2 regions of the Rothia sp. HSID18067 genome follow, and region 1 is predicted to be linked to the other one. Evidence: riboswitches for the same ligand, from Rfam matches in the RefSeq annotation. Region 1 holds a riboswitch; the other holds the start of a gene.

Region 1 (7,310 bases):
GCGCATATATTGTTTATTTTGCACATCAACATATGGGTTTTGGATTTCATCTGCTAATATCCAGTGCTGCATCGTTGGTAGTCTCCTTAAATTAAAATTAGGGAAATAATAACATAAAACTAATTAAACGCTATATATGATAGCATAAGTTTGCCTTCAGTGCAATGACTATTGTGAAAATCTGTTTGATGCTGAAATACTGTGTAAAGCCCGTGCCGAAGATGATGGTTATCGCATCTCTCTTGAAGACTTTCTACAACAGAATCCGTAAACCGTATCCAGCGGCCTTATTCTTCCGTGAGCAGGTGGATTTTGGTATGAGCTCCTACCTGCTCGCGAGCTAAGAGGGGGTGCCGTCTACCGAGTCGCCCCAAACGGGTAGGCGGCGCCCGAGATAACGCCCGCCTCCACGTCTTCTAAGGTTTTGCCGCGGGTCTCAGGCAGGTTACGCCACATGAGCACGGCGATCAGCACGTTCACCACCATGAACCCGAAGAAGGATCCGGTCAGCCCCAGTGCACCCAGAATGACCGGGAATACGAGGGACAGCAGGCCGTTCATCATCCACCCGCAAAATGCGGAAAGGCCCATGCCGATCGCTCGCACCCGAAGCGGGAACAGCTCGCTCATCAGCACCCACGTCGAAACGTTCAGGCAGGTCTGCATCGACCCCACGAACCCGACCACAAGCACCAGAATAATATAAGGGCGCGCGGGGCTGCCTTCCGGCAGGAGCATAGACGCCACCCCGATCAGCAGGTGGAAAAACGCGGTCAGCGAATACCCCGTAATCACCATCGTGCGGCGGTTCACACGCTCCATCATGCGCAGCGAAAAGATTGAGCCGACCACGGCGATAGCGCCCGGCGCGATATTCGCAACGAGCGCCGAGCCTTCGTCAAACCCGGCCTCTTTGAGCACCTTAATGCCGTAGTACATGATGGAGTTAATACCGGTGAGCTGCTGCCCGGCACCCACCAAAATACCGACCAGCAGAATCCGTACAAACCATTTTTCACGCAGGATTTTACCCGTGCTGCCCTTAGTCTCCGCGCCGATTTGGGTGTGCGTTTCCTCAAGTGAACGCGCAATGTCCGCAATTTCGGCGTCAGCACGTTCGGCGGGGCGGATGCGCCGCATAATGGCGCGCGCATCCTCGGTGCGCCCCTGCGCGATAAGCCAGCGTGGGGATTCGGGCATGCGCAGCATACCGATGAAAAGCGCGAGTGCAGGCAGAGCGCAAACGGCGAACATCCACCGCCATACGCTGTCGTGTTCGCCCCAGAGGTTACCGATAATGGCATTCACGATGAACGCTGCGAGCTGCCCGCCGACAACCATGAGTTCGTTACGCCCGGAGAGTGAGCCGCGAATTTCGTAGGGTGCAAGTTCGGCGAGGAACACGGGTACGACTGCGGATGCGCCTCCCACAGCGAGCCCGAGCATCGTGCGGCCCATCAACAGTACAGCAATGCTGGGGGTGAAGACGCATGTGAGCGCGCCCGCGATGAAGAGGATTGAGAGTCCGATGATGGTTTTGCGTCGCCCGATGGCATCTGAGATGCGCCCGGTGACCATGGCTCCGAGGGCGGCGGCGAAAGCGAGGGAGCCTGTGACCCAGCCTTGAATGGTGTTGCCCATGCCAAGTTCGCGGCTCATGGGGTCAAGGGCACCGTTAATAACGCCGGTGTCGTACCCGAAGAGGAGCCCGCCGAAGGTTGCCACCAGCGCGATAACGCCCAGGCGGCGGGTGTGTGCGCCCTGCCCGAGCGGGGGTAGTGTGCTGGCGCGGTTCGGCGGATCAGTGGTGATGCTCATGCGGGTAGTCTTGTCTCTCATGCGGTCGGGTGTTCTGCGTTTTTGTGTGGTGCAGGGGTTTAACGCCCGCCCCGGCGGCAGTATTCCCGTTCAGCAATATCTGTGGTGAAGGTTGTGTTAGAAAAGCGCGATGCGCTCGGGGGCGGGGAAAATCTCGTTGAGCCGCGCCAGTTCGTCGTCGTTGAACCGCACGCTTGCGGCCTGCGCGTTTGCGCGTACCTGGTCGGGGGTGGTTGCCCCGGCGATCACGCTGGCAACGGGGTTCTGCTGTTTGAGCCAAGAGATGGACGCTTGAACCTCGGAGGTCCCCAGATCGGCGCAGAATTCGCGGTAGGCGTCGAGTTGTTCCCAGTCGGCTTGCGCAAGTACCTGCGCTTTGGAGTGCGACAGGCGTGACCCTGCCGGGATGTTGTCGCGGCGGTATTTTCCGGTCAAAAGCCCGTTAGCGAGCGGGAAGTAAGGGAGCACCCCGAGCCCGAAGTGGCGGGCGGCGGGCAGAATTTCGAGTTCGGCGCGGCGATCCAGCAGGTTGTAGTGGTTTTCGGCGGCGATAAACCGCTCAGTGCCGAGTTCGCGGGCGAGATGCTCGGCGTGGGCAAGCTGCCACCCCGCAAAGTTGGAGTGCCCCAGGTAACGCACCTTTCCGCTGGTCACGAGCGTATCAAGAGCAGACAGGGTCTCTTCCAGCGGGGTGTTCGGGTCGGGGCTGTGGTAGAAATACAGGTCAATGTACTCGGTTCCCAGGCGGCGCAGTGAACCTTCGACGGCACGCATGATGTATCGGCGTGAGCCGCGCGCATCCCAGTCGTTGCCGTTGAGGGTACCGGTAGGGAGCCCGAATTTGGTGACGATAATCAGGTCATCACGATTGAGGTTGAGTTCGCGCATCGCGGTACCGAACATGGTTTCTGAAAGCCCGGGCTCGGCACCGTACAGGTCAGCAATATCGAAGAAGCCGATGCCCGCCTCAACTGCGGCGGCGATCACGGCGTTGGTGCCTTCCTGAGTTTGAGTGGGGGTGCCGGGGCGCCCCAGGTTGTTGCAGCCGATACCGACGGAGGGCACGACCAGCCCGGAGTTACCCAGGCGTGCAGATGCGGGAGATTCGATGCGTTCCATACGTTTACTCTACCGTGTTTGACAGTACATGGTCGCAAACATTACGCCAATAGTGTTATACAACCTACACGAGCAGGCAGGCTTTCTTCTCCTCGCAATGCAGGCACGGGACAATTACCAGATATAAGTAGGATATCGTACGGAGTTTATTGTATTAGCGGCAGCCCCTACCAATACAAGAAGTAATGCGGCTACAGCCGCCAGCCCAATAAAGAGCAAACCTGAAGACGCTGTGGTGACACCAATAATTGCTGTTGCTGCTGCTGGTGAATGTGGTGTACGGGTGAGCATCATAGCACCCAACGCTAGCCCACCAGCCAGTGCTCCCAGCCACAGGGAATTCCCGGCCATTCCAGTAAGCACTCCAACCGTTGCACTAACAGTCTGTCCTCCAATAACGTTCCGTGGCTGAGATAGTGGCAATTTCGGTGCCCCCATCACAAGTGCCATGGATGCAGCCATGGGAGGTATAAGCAGCATATATCCCGTACTGGCAGTAATCGCTGCAAGGAGCGTGAGAGCAACAACGCTTGCCAGAGTAGCAACAAAAATCGTCCGTATCTTGGGTCGTGGAGGAGCTGCACTCCGCCACCATGGATTTTCCGCTGGGTTCGATTCATCGTTTTTCACAGCCTGCTGAGACGCATAAGGGTGTTGCGAGGATGACATAAAATCTACCTTCCTAATGTAGATACCATTAGACTAACCTCATGCTAGCATAGTCTTCATGGATGGCACGACAGCATTGCGTCAGAATCGGGAGAATCCATGAAATCGCAATACATTATTGACGGCGCTATGGTACGACCGCTAGAATCCCTAGCTTCGAATTTTGCAAGCAGCAGGTATTATGACGGCAAAGAAATTATTGATCGCTTCGAAAACATAGAAACAGCACAGGGATGGATAAACACAATGTCCCGAGAGCTTAGTATATGGTCACCATTTCAGATCAATGAGAAAGATTTAACGGTCTTTCAACAGTTGAGGGAACGTATTATTTCCTTATATTCAGCACGTATAGACGAAAATGAAGATGCCGTCAAGGATACATTATCTGCACTTACACATTCTTTAAAACCTCAAATCCATCATCTATCCGTTATCCAGATGGTGAACAGTCTAAACTCTAAGCATTCTATAGACACTCCCAACCAGTTAGTCGCGCTTATATCAGTTTCTGGTGCATTGACAATAGCGGGAGAGACAGGCGACAGGCTCCGTAAGTGCCATGCTCCTCATTGCGTCCTGTTCTACACACAGAACCACTCCAAACAACGCTGGTGCAGTAGTACCTGTGGAAACAGGTCCCGAGTAAGTCGGCACTATCAAAACCATAAATGAAATATTAATGAGAGAAACAATAATAAGGCTATTCTGTTGTTAGTTTTTGATTTACCCAACCTGCGAATAGAGTGGCTAAGTTAAAGCCAGGTAAGCTCCCTCTTTTTATCCCTCCACCCAGCGGACGCATAAAAACGTACTCAGACTATGTAATACAGCCCATCCTGCGCAATAAAATTTTCAAACTCGCGGGCACATTCCTCGCATTCACCCAACCCCAATGCCGATGTATCCGTCCGAACGCTCAGCACTCATAAAGAATAAATTCTTACGTTACTGAGAGGGTAAATCGTATGGAGAAGAAAAATTACTTGGAGCTAATAGCTCAAGATGACGTGCTGAAAAAGCCTCAATACCCAATGCTGATTTCCTCAGAGTAAAACCGGAAGCAGATAAAGGAGGGCCCCGACATATGCGCATATCCTGTGAACCTGCAGATTCACGGGTAGAGGCGGTCGGGGGACTCTTACGTACAGTTTACACAACATGTTTTCTCAGAACAATAGGTTTTCCTTGCAGAATGCCTTCTCCCTCTCGCCGCCGCGTCACCTCCTCTGCACTCTTCGCGGGCAGATAGTTTTGTGACGAGCAGATAACATTCCGCTATCTGCTCGTCGACATATTATCTACTCGCGGCCAAATCAGGTGGAGGTTTCAACGCGCTAGTCCGACCTGCCGCGAACCCGTATGACGTATTGTTTCGCCGCATCCCACAATATTAAGCGGTTATGACCGTGCGACGACATGTGCCGACATATTCTTGCTGGCACCGCGCATCCTGCCTAAAGTAGGAGTGTTATCTATCCAGAGCGACCGAGAGATCTGGCTCTTCGACGTCGCAGCAACCTCGCCAGCCTCCACCCCACGGGGTGGGCGGACAAGGTGCTCCCGCCAGAACCGATAGAAGTGAATTCCCTTCGCATTGTGCATAAAGAATTCGGCGTACCTTCGGGCACGCTTCTATCGGGTGAACACGAAGGAATGAAAATGACGACAGTTCACCCGGCTCTCTCCTACGAGCTGTATCCGCCGCGGTCGCACGCAAGCTGCGATTCCCTGCTCAAAACCATTACCGAGCTTGAGCAAACCAACCCGGATTACGTTTCCGTCACCTATTCGGGCGATGCGCAGCGCCGCCAAAAGACGCTGGCTCTGCTCGATCACCTGGTGCATGAAACCTCGCTGAACCCGCTGGCGCATCTCATCTGCGTGGGGCATTCCGTGGCCGATTTGGAACGCTCAGTTCGTCTGATTCTGGGGCTTGGAGTACGCGGTTTCTTGGCGCTGCGCGGCGATATTCCGCCCGAAAACACGCGCCCGCTTGAGCTGCCTTTTGCCCGCTACCTGGTGGAGCTGATTCGCAGGGTGGAACGTGAGGATTTCGCGCATCTTGCCGCGGGGAAAGTGTCGATTGGGGTTGCGGCGTACCCGCATAAGCACCCCGAGTCTTCCTCGCTTCTTCAAGACATTGAGATTCTGCTTTCAAAGCAGCGTGCCGGGGCGGATTTCGCCATCACCCAGGTTTTCTTTGAGACCGAGCGCTATTCGGGGCTGGTGGATGCTGCGCGCCTTGCCGGGGTTCAGATGCCCATTATTCCCGGTATTATGCCCGTTACCTCGCTGACTCGGCTGACGAAGCTGTGCGAGCTTGCCGGGTTTGAAGTACCGCGCGAGCTGGCGCATCGCCTAGAAACCGCGAGCGATTCGCGCGAGCTGCACCGCATCGGCGTGGAACATGCACTCGACCAATGCCGCAAGGTGCTTGATGCTGGCGCCCCCGGCCTGCATTTCTACACATTTAACGAGCATGAGGCTGTGCTGGACGTCCTCGAAGAACTCGACGTTCCGCGCTACTCGAACCGTTTCAAACTCCCCCTAAGCGATCTTCAATACCTCTAAACTCCCCTTTTATTTGACACCCTCCCACAGTAAGGAACTAGGATGACCCACACCCCATTCCCCGCAGCAACCATCATCGGTTACCCCCGCGTGGGCCGTTTCCGCGAGCTGAAAAAAGCACAGGAAGCGTTCTGGAAAGGCAAAATCACGCAGGATGAACTGCGCCAGGCGGCCGCAGATGTGCAGCGCACCTACTATGACCGTGTGATCGAGCGCGGTCTTAGCGCCACCGATTCGTCTATCCCGGCGACTTTCTCGTACTACGATCAGGTGCTCGATGCCGTGCGCCTTTTCACCCTCGTGCCCCAGCGTCTTGCCGACGCCAAGGATGCGCGCGGCCTGCTCGATCTGCCCGGGTACTTTGCTCTAGCACGCGGCACCGAGACGCTGCCTCCGCTGGAGATGACGAAATGGTTCGACACGAACTACCACTACCTAGTGCCCGAGATCGGCCCGGATACCGAGATCACGCTGAATCTTGAGGCTATCGACGAGCAGCTTGAAGTCGCCAAGGAGCACGGGGTGACGGTACGCCCGCAGCTGGTCGGCCCGCTCACCCTGCTTCTCGGGGCAAAAGCCGAACAGGGTTCGCCCGAAGGGTTCACACCGCTGGATCGCCTGGACGATTTCGTGAAAGCCTACCGGCAGGTGCTCGCCGAACTGGCGGCACGCGGCGTGCAGTGGGTGCAGCTCGACGAACCCGGCCTGACCGTGGACCGCGACATTCCCAACGCCAAAATCGCCGAATTGGCGCGTAAAACTTACACCGCGTTGGCAGCCGAAACGAACCGCCCCGCAATCCTGGTGACAAGCCCCTACGGCAACCTGCGCGAGAACCTGCCCGCACTGTTAGACACCGGTATTGAGGCGCTGCATCTCGACCTGGTTTCCACGCTCTACGATGCCGAGGCGCTGACCGCCTTCAAAGACTCCGGCGTAACCCTGGTGGCAGGTGCCATTAACGGGCGCAATATTTGGCGCGCCGACCTGCGAGCGCTCCTGCACGCGCTCCAGAACATTAACGGCGGTGCGGTGGCGGTTGCATCCTCAACCTCGCTGCAGCATGTGCCGCACGATCTCGACCTTGAAGACCCCGCCGATGTGCCCGTAGACGGTCTGGCTTTTGCCGA
Region 2 (7,310 bases), on a different contig from region 1:
GGATGCGGCGACGGCGGGGGCGGACCATGCAGCGCCAGCGAGTGCGCGGCGCCGCGTGAGGCCGCCCCTGAAGGGTGCGTGGGTCACGTGGACTCCTGTATGTATTTGAGAGAGTGTGAATGTATGCGATGTGAGTGAATACGACCTATCCAGTGTAGTAGACAAGTGTGCCTGCGCGCTGTAATGGCGCTATTATGTGTAGGAAATATTTGAAAATTTGTGCACTTCAACCCCGGACATAGCGGATTTTTATGCATTTTTGTGCTGGTGCGCGTCGCAGCGCGCCGCGCGTACCGCGTGTCGGGGGTGGTTGTGGTGCGCCAATTAGCTGTATTTCATTCACTCAATTCACAAGCATCCTAGGAGCCACAGTGGCATTCATGAAATCTGCGCGCCTTTTTGCCGCGACCGTAGTTTTAATCGCAGCCGGTGCCGTCCCCGCCAGCGCAAGCACCATCAACACGTACGATACGGACGGTGATGGTATCCCGAACGCATGGGAGATCAGCGGCTATGACGCCGATGGCGACGGCACAGTTGACGTTGACTACCCGGGTATGGGGGCCAACCCGTACCGTAAAGATATTTTTGTTGAGATGGACTACATGCCCGGTGAGCTCGCCACCGAAGCCGACCTTGACCGCATTACCGAGGTGTTTGCCTCCCTGCCGTTACGTAACCCTGACGGTACGCGGGGTGTGAGTATCCACCTGGATGCCGGGCCCGCCCGCAGCGCGAAGTACAACCTGGGCGGCGGGAACGAGATTCCGCATCAGAAGCTTAACGGTATGGGGGACTGGGCGGCACTGAAGAACCGTCATTTCGCCTCGGCCCGTGACGCTGGTTTTCACTACATGATCTGGGGCGACTATTACGGCAATACGAGCTCTTCGGGGCTGGGTTTCACGGGCGCTCGCGGGTTTATTGTGACCGTTGGGCACACCTACTGGCGGGGTGCCAACAGCGATATTCGGGTGGGCACATTCATCCACGAGCTGGGGCATAACTTGGGGCTGCGGCACGGTGGGGCCGATGAGGAGAACTACAAGCCGAACTATCTGAGCATTATGAACTACGAGTACCAGCTCAGCGGCGTGCCGCGCGCCGGGGGTAAGAACTACTTCGGGTATTCAACGCACGAGTACACACCGCTGGATGAGAAGAACCTGGATGAGCGGCGCGGGCTTGGGGCGAACGCCTACGGGTACTTGTATAAGGGTAAACCTGCGCACCGTAACGTGGATTTTAACAAGAACGGCGTGATTGATGCGCAGCCGGTTGCCGCTGATGTGAACGGTAACCGGCGCATGAGCACGCTGCGGGCGAAGAGCGATATGAAGACTCTGCGGTTTGCGGCCAGCGCGACGTCCCAGGGTGTGACGAGTACCCCGCGGACGGACCCCTATGAGGTTGAGGTGGACTATAACGAGGTAACCGCTGAATTCGCGCGGGAACGTGGCCTGCTGCCCTAACTGCTGTAGAGGATAGGCAGCTGAGTGGCGCCCCGGAAGGAATATCTTGGTCTGTACTTCACCAAGGTTTCCTTTCGGGGCGCCGCACGGCTAAGGCGCCTAGTTGCTAGGGTATTTTGCCTTCACCCAGCGCTCAAACACGCCAATGAGCGCATCTGTGAGCTTACCCAGCACCGCCAGCAGCACAATTGCCAGCAGCAGACGGTCGGTGCGCCCGTTGTTCTGCGAATCTGTGAGCAGGTACCCCAAGCCCATGGAGGCCCCCAATAGCTCGGCAGCCACCAGGAACAGCCAGGCCTGCGCTAACGCCAGGCGCAGCCCCGACACCACGGACGGCAGCACGGCGGGCAGCTGGACGGTAGTGAAAAGCTTAACGCCCCGGTATCCGAAGGCGCGTGCGGCCTCTACAAGTTTAGGATCCACGTGCGCCAGTGCCGCCGAGACGGTGGTGTAGACGGGGAAGAACGCGCCGATTGCCACAAGTGTTACTTTAGAGTTTTCGCCGATGCCGATCCACAGCAGCAGCAACGGAACCCAGGCGAGTGAGGGCACGGCGCGTAACGCCCCAATGGTGGGTGCTGCGGCGATGCGCGCGGGCCCCCACAGTCCGATAAGCGCCCCCAGAACCAGCCCCAGCACCGCGCCGATGCTGAACCCGAGTACCACCCGCTGGGTGGAGATTACCAGGTGGGTTGCTAGCTCGCCGCGTTGGGCCAGCTCGGTTCCGGCGGCTATGACGCGGGTGGGGGAGGGCAGCTGCACCGCGGTGAATACCCCGGCGGTGCTCAGCACGTACCACAGCGTGATGAGTGCTGCGGGCAGGATAAGCCCCACATAGTGTTTGGCACCCAGAGGCAGGGCGCGCTTTGGCCGGGGCTGGCCGCGGTGGGAGCTCGCCAATTGGGTGCGCCCGGCAGCGGTGCTGGCAGCTGCCGTGCGGGCTGCGGCGGTTTCTGCGGCTGCGGATTTCGTGTGTTTGGGGGTATCTGAAAGTTCTGGGGCGTTGGAAATTTTGTCGAGGGTTACACTCATGGCTAGCTCACCGTCTTCTTCACGTTCTCAATGGCGGCGCTGTCGGCTTTCTTGGCGTATGTGTCGTCCACGATGCTGCTCAGCGCCTTATCAATGTCTGACTGGTTGGGGACGTCCCCGGATTCGACGAGGATCGGGCCAACACCTTTGAGCACCTGCACCTGCTTGTCCCCTGGGATTGGGTCAATATTCAGGTGGGTTCGTTCCATCACGAGTTTGGCGGTTTCTAACTTAATACCGGACTCGTCGGCGAGAATCTGGGTTGCTTCAGCAGTGTTTTCCAGCGCCCATTTGCGTGCATACTCATACACGTTCACGATGGTTTGCGCCGCGTCCGGGTTGTCTTTGAGGAACTGCTCGGTGGCGTTGAGGAACCCGTACGTATTGAAGTCTAGGTTGCGGTAGAACAGCACGTCGTGGCTTTCGATTTCCGCGCTGGCCATAATCGGGTCGAGCCCGCTCCAGGCGTTGACCTGCCCGTTATCGAGGGCGGTCCGCCCATCGGCGTGCTGCAGGTTCTGGATGGTTACCTCTTTCGCCGCGATGCCTTCCTTCTTGAGCGCTTGGAGCAGCAGGAAGTACGGGTCGGTTCCTTTGGTGACCGCCACCGACTTACCCTTTAAATCTGATACTGCATGAATATTCGAGTTTTTGGTGGTGACCAGCGCCGACCATTCGGGCTGCGAGTACAGGTCAATCACCTTAATGGGTGAGCCGTTCGCGCGGGCCAGCAGCGCGGCAGAACCGGCGGTTGAGCCCACATCAATGTTTCCCGAACGCAGAGCCTCATTGGCTTTGTTTGACCCGGCTGATTTGACCCATTCTAGCTTTTTACCTTTTTCCTGCAGGGCCTTCTCTAGCCACCCTTTCTTTTTAATAACAAGGGAGAGCGGGTTGTAGGTGGCGTAGTCCACGGTCACGGTGTCTTTGCCTTTTGCGGCTCCCGCGCCGGGGGTTCCTGCGCCTTCTCCGGCGCATCCGGCAAGAACGGTGGTGAGGGCGCTGAAGGCCAGCAAGCCCTTAAGAGCTTCGGCTCTGGTGATGGCTGTCATGGGTAATCCTTGGGTGTCTGATGGGGTGAAGAAAACAGTAAATTGTGAATAATTATTCACTAAGAGGGGGCGCGCAGCGGCTCTGGGTGTACGCGGGAGGCTGTGCCCTGCCCTAAGCGGGAACCGGGGTGGTATCGGCTTTTTCCACGCCGAGCTCTGTCAGCAGCTCAGCCCGCAGGGCAGTTAGCTCTTTGCTGGCCCTATCACGCGGGTGAGCGTCGCTAATGGTGACTACACGTGTGATCGTTGCGGGCGCATTGGGCGCGAATTTGCCGAGCACAATCACCCGGTCTGAGAGGTACAGCGCCTCTTCCACATCGTGGGTGACCAGCAGAACCGTGGTCGGGTCTTGCCGGTGAATATCCAGCAGCAAATCCTGCATTTTAATGCGGGTCAGCGCATCCAACGCCCCAAACGGTTCGTCCAGCAGCAGCACCCCGGGTTCACGCGCCAGCGCCCTCGCCAAAGAAACCCTCTGAGCCATTCCTCCGGAGATTTCTTGGGGGCGGTGCGTGGCGTAGTCGGTGAGCCCCACCAGGCGCAGCAGCTCGCGGATGCGCTCCTGCGCTCGTGTCTTTGGGATGCCCTGCGGCAGCCCGAGCGCCACATTATCGGCGACGGTGCGCCAGGGCAGCAGGCGCGGCTCCTGAAAACCGATTGCCACCCGCTGATCAAGCCCGCTCACCGGGGTGTCGCCGATGCGCACCTGCCCGCCCGTAATGCGGTTCAGTCCGGCGGCGGCCCGCAGCAGCGTGGACTTGCCGCACCCTGAGGCACCAATGACCGAAATAATTTCTCCCGCGGCGGCGGTAAAACTCACTTCGCGAAGCACCTCGTGCGTGTTCTTGCCGGACTGTGGGAACGACTGGCTGACGGCGTCGAAAGTGATCGTCTGGGCGTTGGCGGGTAGCTGGGTGTGGTGATTCTGTGTCATGTTACTTCCATCGGTCCTGGCGTTAGCACCCGCTAGGGGTTGCTGCGACGTCGTCGAGCCAGGTCTCTCAGTCGCTCTGGATGGGTTACGCCTATAACCCTAGAGGAGCGTGCCATTGCAGCGAAAACACATGACGTACCGTGACTAACGGTGACTAAATATTGCATGATTCATGCGAAATATTACGGTGCGGAGTCACAAAAATTAATGTTCGTCATATACTGTTCACCCCCATCTGCGAGGGGATACACTCAAAACGCAAGGATTATGAGTCCCGGCGTAAAGCTCTGGCTAGCCGGGCGGCAACCCTCTCCCGTAGCGGGGTGCCCCAGATGATGATCTGGCTTCAAGGAACACGAAGCAAGTACGGCGCGAATGCGCCACCTGCACAACTTGGAACACCAAGAAGGCCACCACCTATAAGGAGGCGGCGCGCGGGGTGCAGGAACACCCTAACATTCGCGAAAGGATACGTAGATGGCTGAGCAGAAGAAGCGCATCGCAGTTAACGCATTCGACATGACCTGTGTGGGTCACCAGAGCTTCGACCTCTGGCGCCACCCCCGCTCCCGGGCTACCGAGTACAACACCATCAAATACTGGACTGACCTGGCACAGATCCTTGAGAAGGGCTTCTTCGACGGCGTATTCCTAGCCGATGTTGTGGGCATCTACGATATTTACAAGAACTCCGCCGCACCTGCTATCGAAGGCGGCGCGCAGGTGCCCGTGAACGATCCGTTCATGCAGATCTCCGCAATGGCCGCCGTAACCGAGCACCTGGGCTTCGGTGTGACCTCAGCCGTCACCTACGAGCAGCCTTACACGCTCGCACGCAAGTACGCTTCCCTTGACCACCTCACCAACGGGCGTGTGGGCTTTAACGTGGTGACCTCATACCTGCCTTCTGCTGCCGAATGTCAGGGCCTTGAAACCCAGATTGAGCACGACACCCGATACGAACTCGCCGAAGAGTTCCTGGACGTCTGCTACAAACTCTGGGAAGGCTCCTGGGAAGACGGCGCGGTCGTCAAGGATCGCGAGAAGGGCATCTACGCCGACCCCGCCAAGGTGCACCCGATTCAGCACAAGGGCAAGTACTTCAGCGTGCCCGGCGCGGGTCTGACCGAACCCAGCCCCCAACGCACCCCCGTGATTTTCCAGGCGGGCGCATCCAGCCGCGGGCAGAAATTCTCCGGCAAGCATGCCGAGGTTGTGTTTATCGGTGCGCTGCGCCCCGATCTGACCCGCATTATTACCGACCGCATTCGTGACCGCGCCGAAGAGAACGGCCGCGGCCGCGACGAAATCAAGGTTTTTGCGATGCTCTCCATCATTGTGGACGAGACCGAAGAGAAGGCGAAGGCAAAGTACGAAGAGTACCGCAAGTACGTGAACCTGGAATCTTCGCAGGCCATTATCGGCGGCTGGTCCGGCGTGGATCTTTCCCAGTTCGACGAGGACGAGGTACTCAACTATGTGAAGACCGAGTCGATTCAGTCCTTCCTCACTCCCTTCACCCTGCAGGCCAAGGATAAGCAGTGGACGCGTAAGGATATTGCCGAGCACTGCACTATCGGCGGTATGGGCGAGGTTATTGTGGGCGACCCGCAGCAGGTGGCCGATGAACTAGAACGCTGGATTGATGAAGGCGGACTGGATGGTATTAACCTGGCATACCACGTTTCACCCGGCTCCTTCGAGGACTTCATCGAGTTCGTGGTTCCTGAGCTGCAAAAGCGTGGACGCTACCGCACCTCCTACGAGGGCGAGACCCTGCGCGAAAGCCTGTTCGGTAAGGGACAGACTAAGGTTGCAGACTCGCACCCGGCCGCGAAGTACCGTGGCGCCTACGTGGGTAAGCCCTCCACGGCAGATACCCCGGCACGCGCTATCGCCAACTAAACCCGCTGCGCCTGCGCGCATGGTTGTAAAATCTTCCCTCCTGGGATGATAAAAAGAGCCTTTATTTGAATAAAGCATTAAAAGGCCGCTTTATTCGAATAAAGGCTCTTTTTCACGCATGTTTAGAATGGGGTGCATGAGCGAAACAACCCTGTACGACCCTCAAGCCCGCTGCCCCTGCACAAGCGGCGAGGTATACGGTGCCTGCTGCGGGCGGTACCTGGGCGAGTTTGCCGCATCCGGAACCCTGAACGCGCCCACACCGCTGGCCCTGATGCGCTCGCGATTTACCGCTTTCGCCCTGCACGATGCGCCCTACCTGCTGGCAAGCTGGCACCCGCATACGCGCCCCGCCGAGTTAACGTTGGATGAAATGTTGCGCTGGTACCGGCTGGATATTCTGGGCTCTTCGGGTGGTCCCTTCGATGCGGCGGGCACGGTCGAGTTCGTGGCGTACTACCGCTCAGTTCCCGGCACGTCCGCCAAAGAACGCGTGAAAGGCACCATGCACGAAAAATCTCGCTTCGAGAAAGTGCACGGCACCTGGTACTACCTGGACGGTGAGGTTGGCTAAGTTCCTCCCGACCGGGCAGTATGGCAGAAATATTCCTCTTATGGTATGTTTTTGCCATGATGTCAGTCGCGGAATATGCCCAGCACGCCGGGGTGAGCCCCCGAAGCGTGCGTGCACGCCTTGAACGAGGATCTTTGAGTGGACAAAAAATCGCCGGGCGGTGGATGGTTTCAGATAACCCGCACGAGCATCACTCCGCACATGGGCGCAAAATCTCGATGTCATCCTTCGATCAACTTGCCGCCTATCTTGACGGTAACAGTGCATCCCTTACCCCCGATGCACGCCGCCGTGCCAAAGAACGTGCACATAACCTCTCCGAACGTGGGGTAGAAGCTCTT

The links. Region 1 has a riboswitch for S-adenosylmethionine ahead of D8M23_RS10105 (methylenetetrahydrofolate reductase). Riboswitches for the same ligand answer to the same signal wherever they lie in the genome.
Region 2: another riboswitch for S-adenosylmethionine. It lies ahead of D8M23_RS07325 (ABC transporter ATP-binding protein); the one in region 1 lies ahead of D8M23_RS10105 (methylenetetrahydrofolate reductase).

What each region holds. Positions count from the first base shown of each region.
Region 1 covers NZ_RBMF01000003.1:279,979-287,288, forward strand. Annotated here, with positions in the region: gene D8M23_RS10075 (FRG domain-containing protein) at 1-72, opposite strand, end outside; gene D8M23_RS11725 (hypothetical protein) at 189-344, shown strand; gene D8M23_RS10085 (sugar porter family MFS transporter) at 358-1,839, opposite strand; gene D8M23_RS10090 (aldo/keto reductase) at 1,936-2,937, opposite strand; gene D8M23_RS12325 (HPP family protein) at 3,052-3,606, opposite strand; gene D8M23_RS12390 (CGNR zinc finger domain-containing protein) at 4,048-4,281, shown strand; SAM riboswitch class I at 5,079-5,188, shown strand; gene D8M23_RS10105 (methylenetetrahydrofolate reductase) at 5,269-6,180, shown strand; gene metE (5-methyltetrahydropteroyltriglutamate--homocysteine S-methyltransferase) at 6,223-7,310, shown strand, end outside.
Region 2 covers NZ_RBMF01000002.1:536,488-543,797, reverse strand. Annotated here, with positions in the region: gene D8M23_RS07345 (transcriptional initiation protein Tat) at 1-87, opposite strand, end outside; gene D8M23_RS07340 (C4-dicarboxylate ABC transporter substrate-binding protein) at 381-1,472, shown strand; gene D8M23_RS07335 (ABC transporter permease) at 1,572-2,504, opposite strand; gene D8M23_RS07330 (aliphatic sulfonate ABC transporter substrate-binding protein) at 2,507-3,556, opposite strand; gene D8M23_RS07325 (ABC transporter ATP-binding protein) at 3,669-4,490, opposite strand; SAM riboswitch class I at 4,495-4,577, opposite strand; SAM riboswitch class IV at 4,754-4,863, shown strand; gene D8M23_RS07320 (LLM class flavin-dependent oxidoreductase) at 4,968-6,395, shown strand; gene D8M23_RS07315 (YchJ family protein) at 6,532-6,969, shown strand; gene D8M23_RS07310 (hypothetical protein) at 7,026-7,310, shown strand, end outside.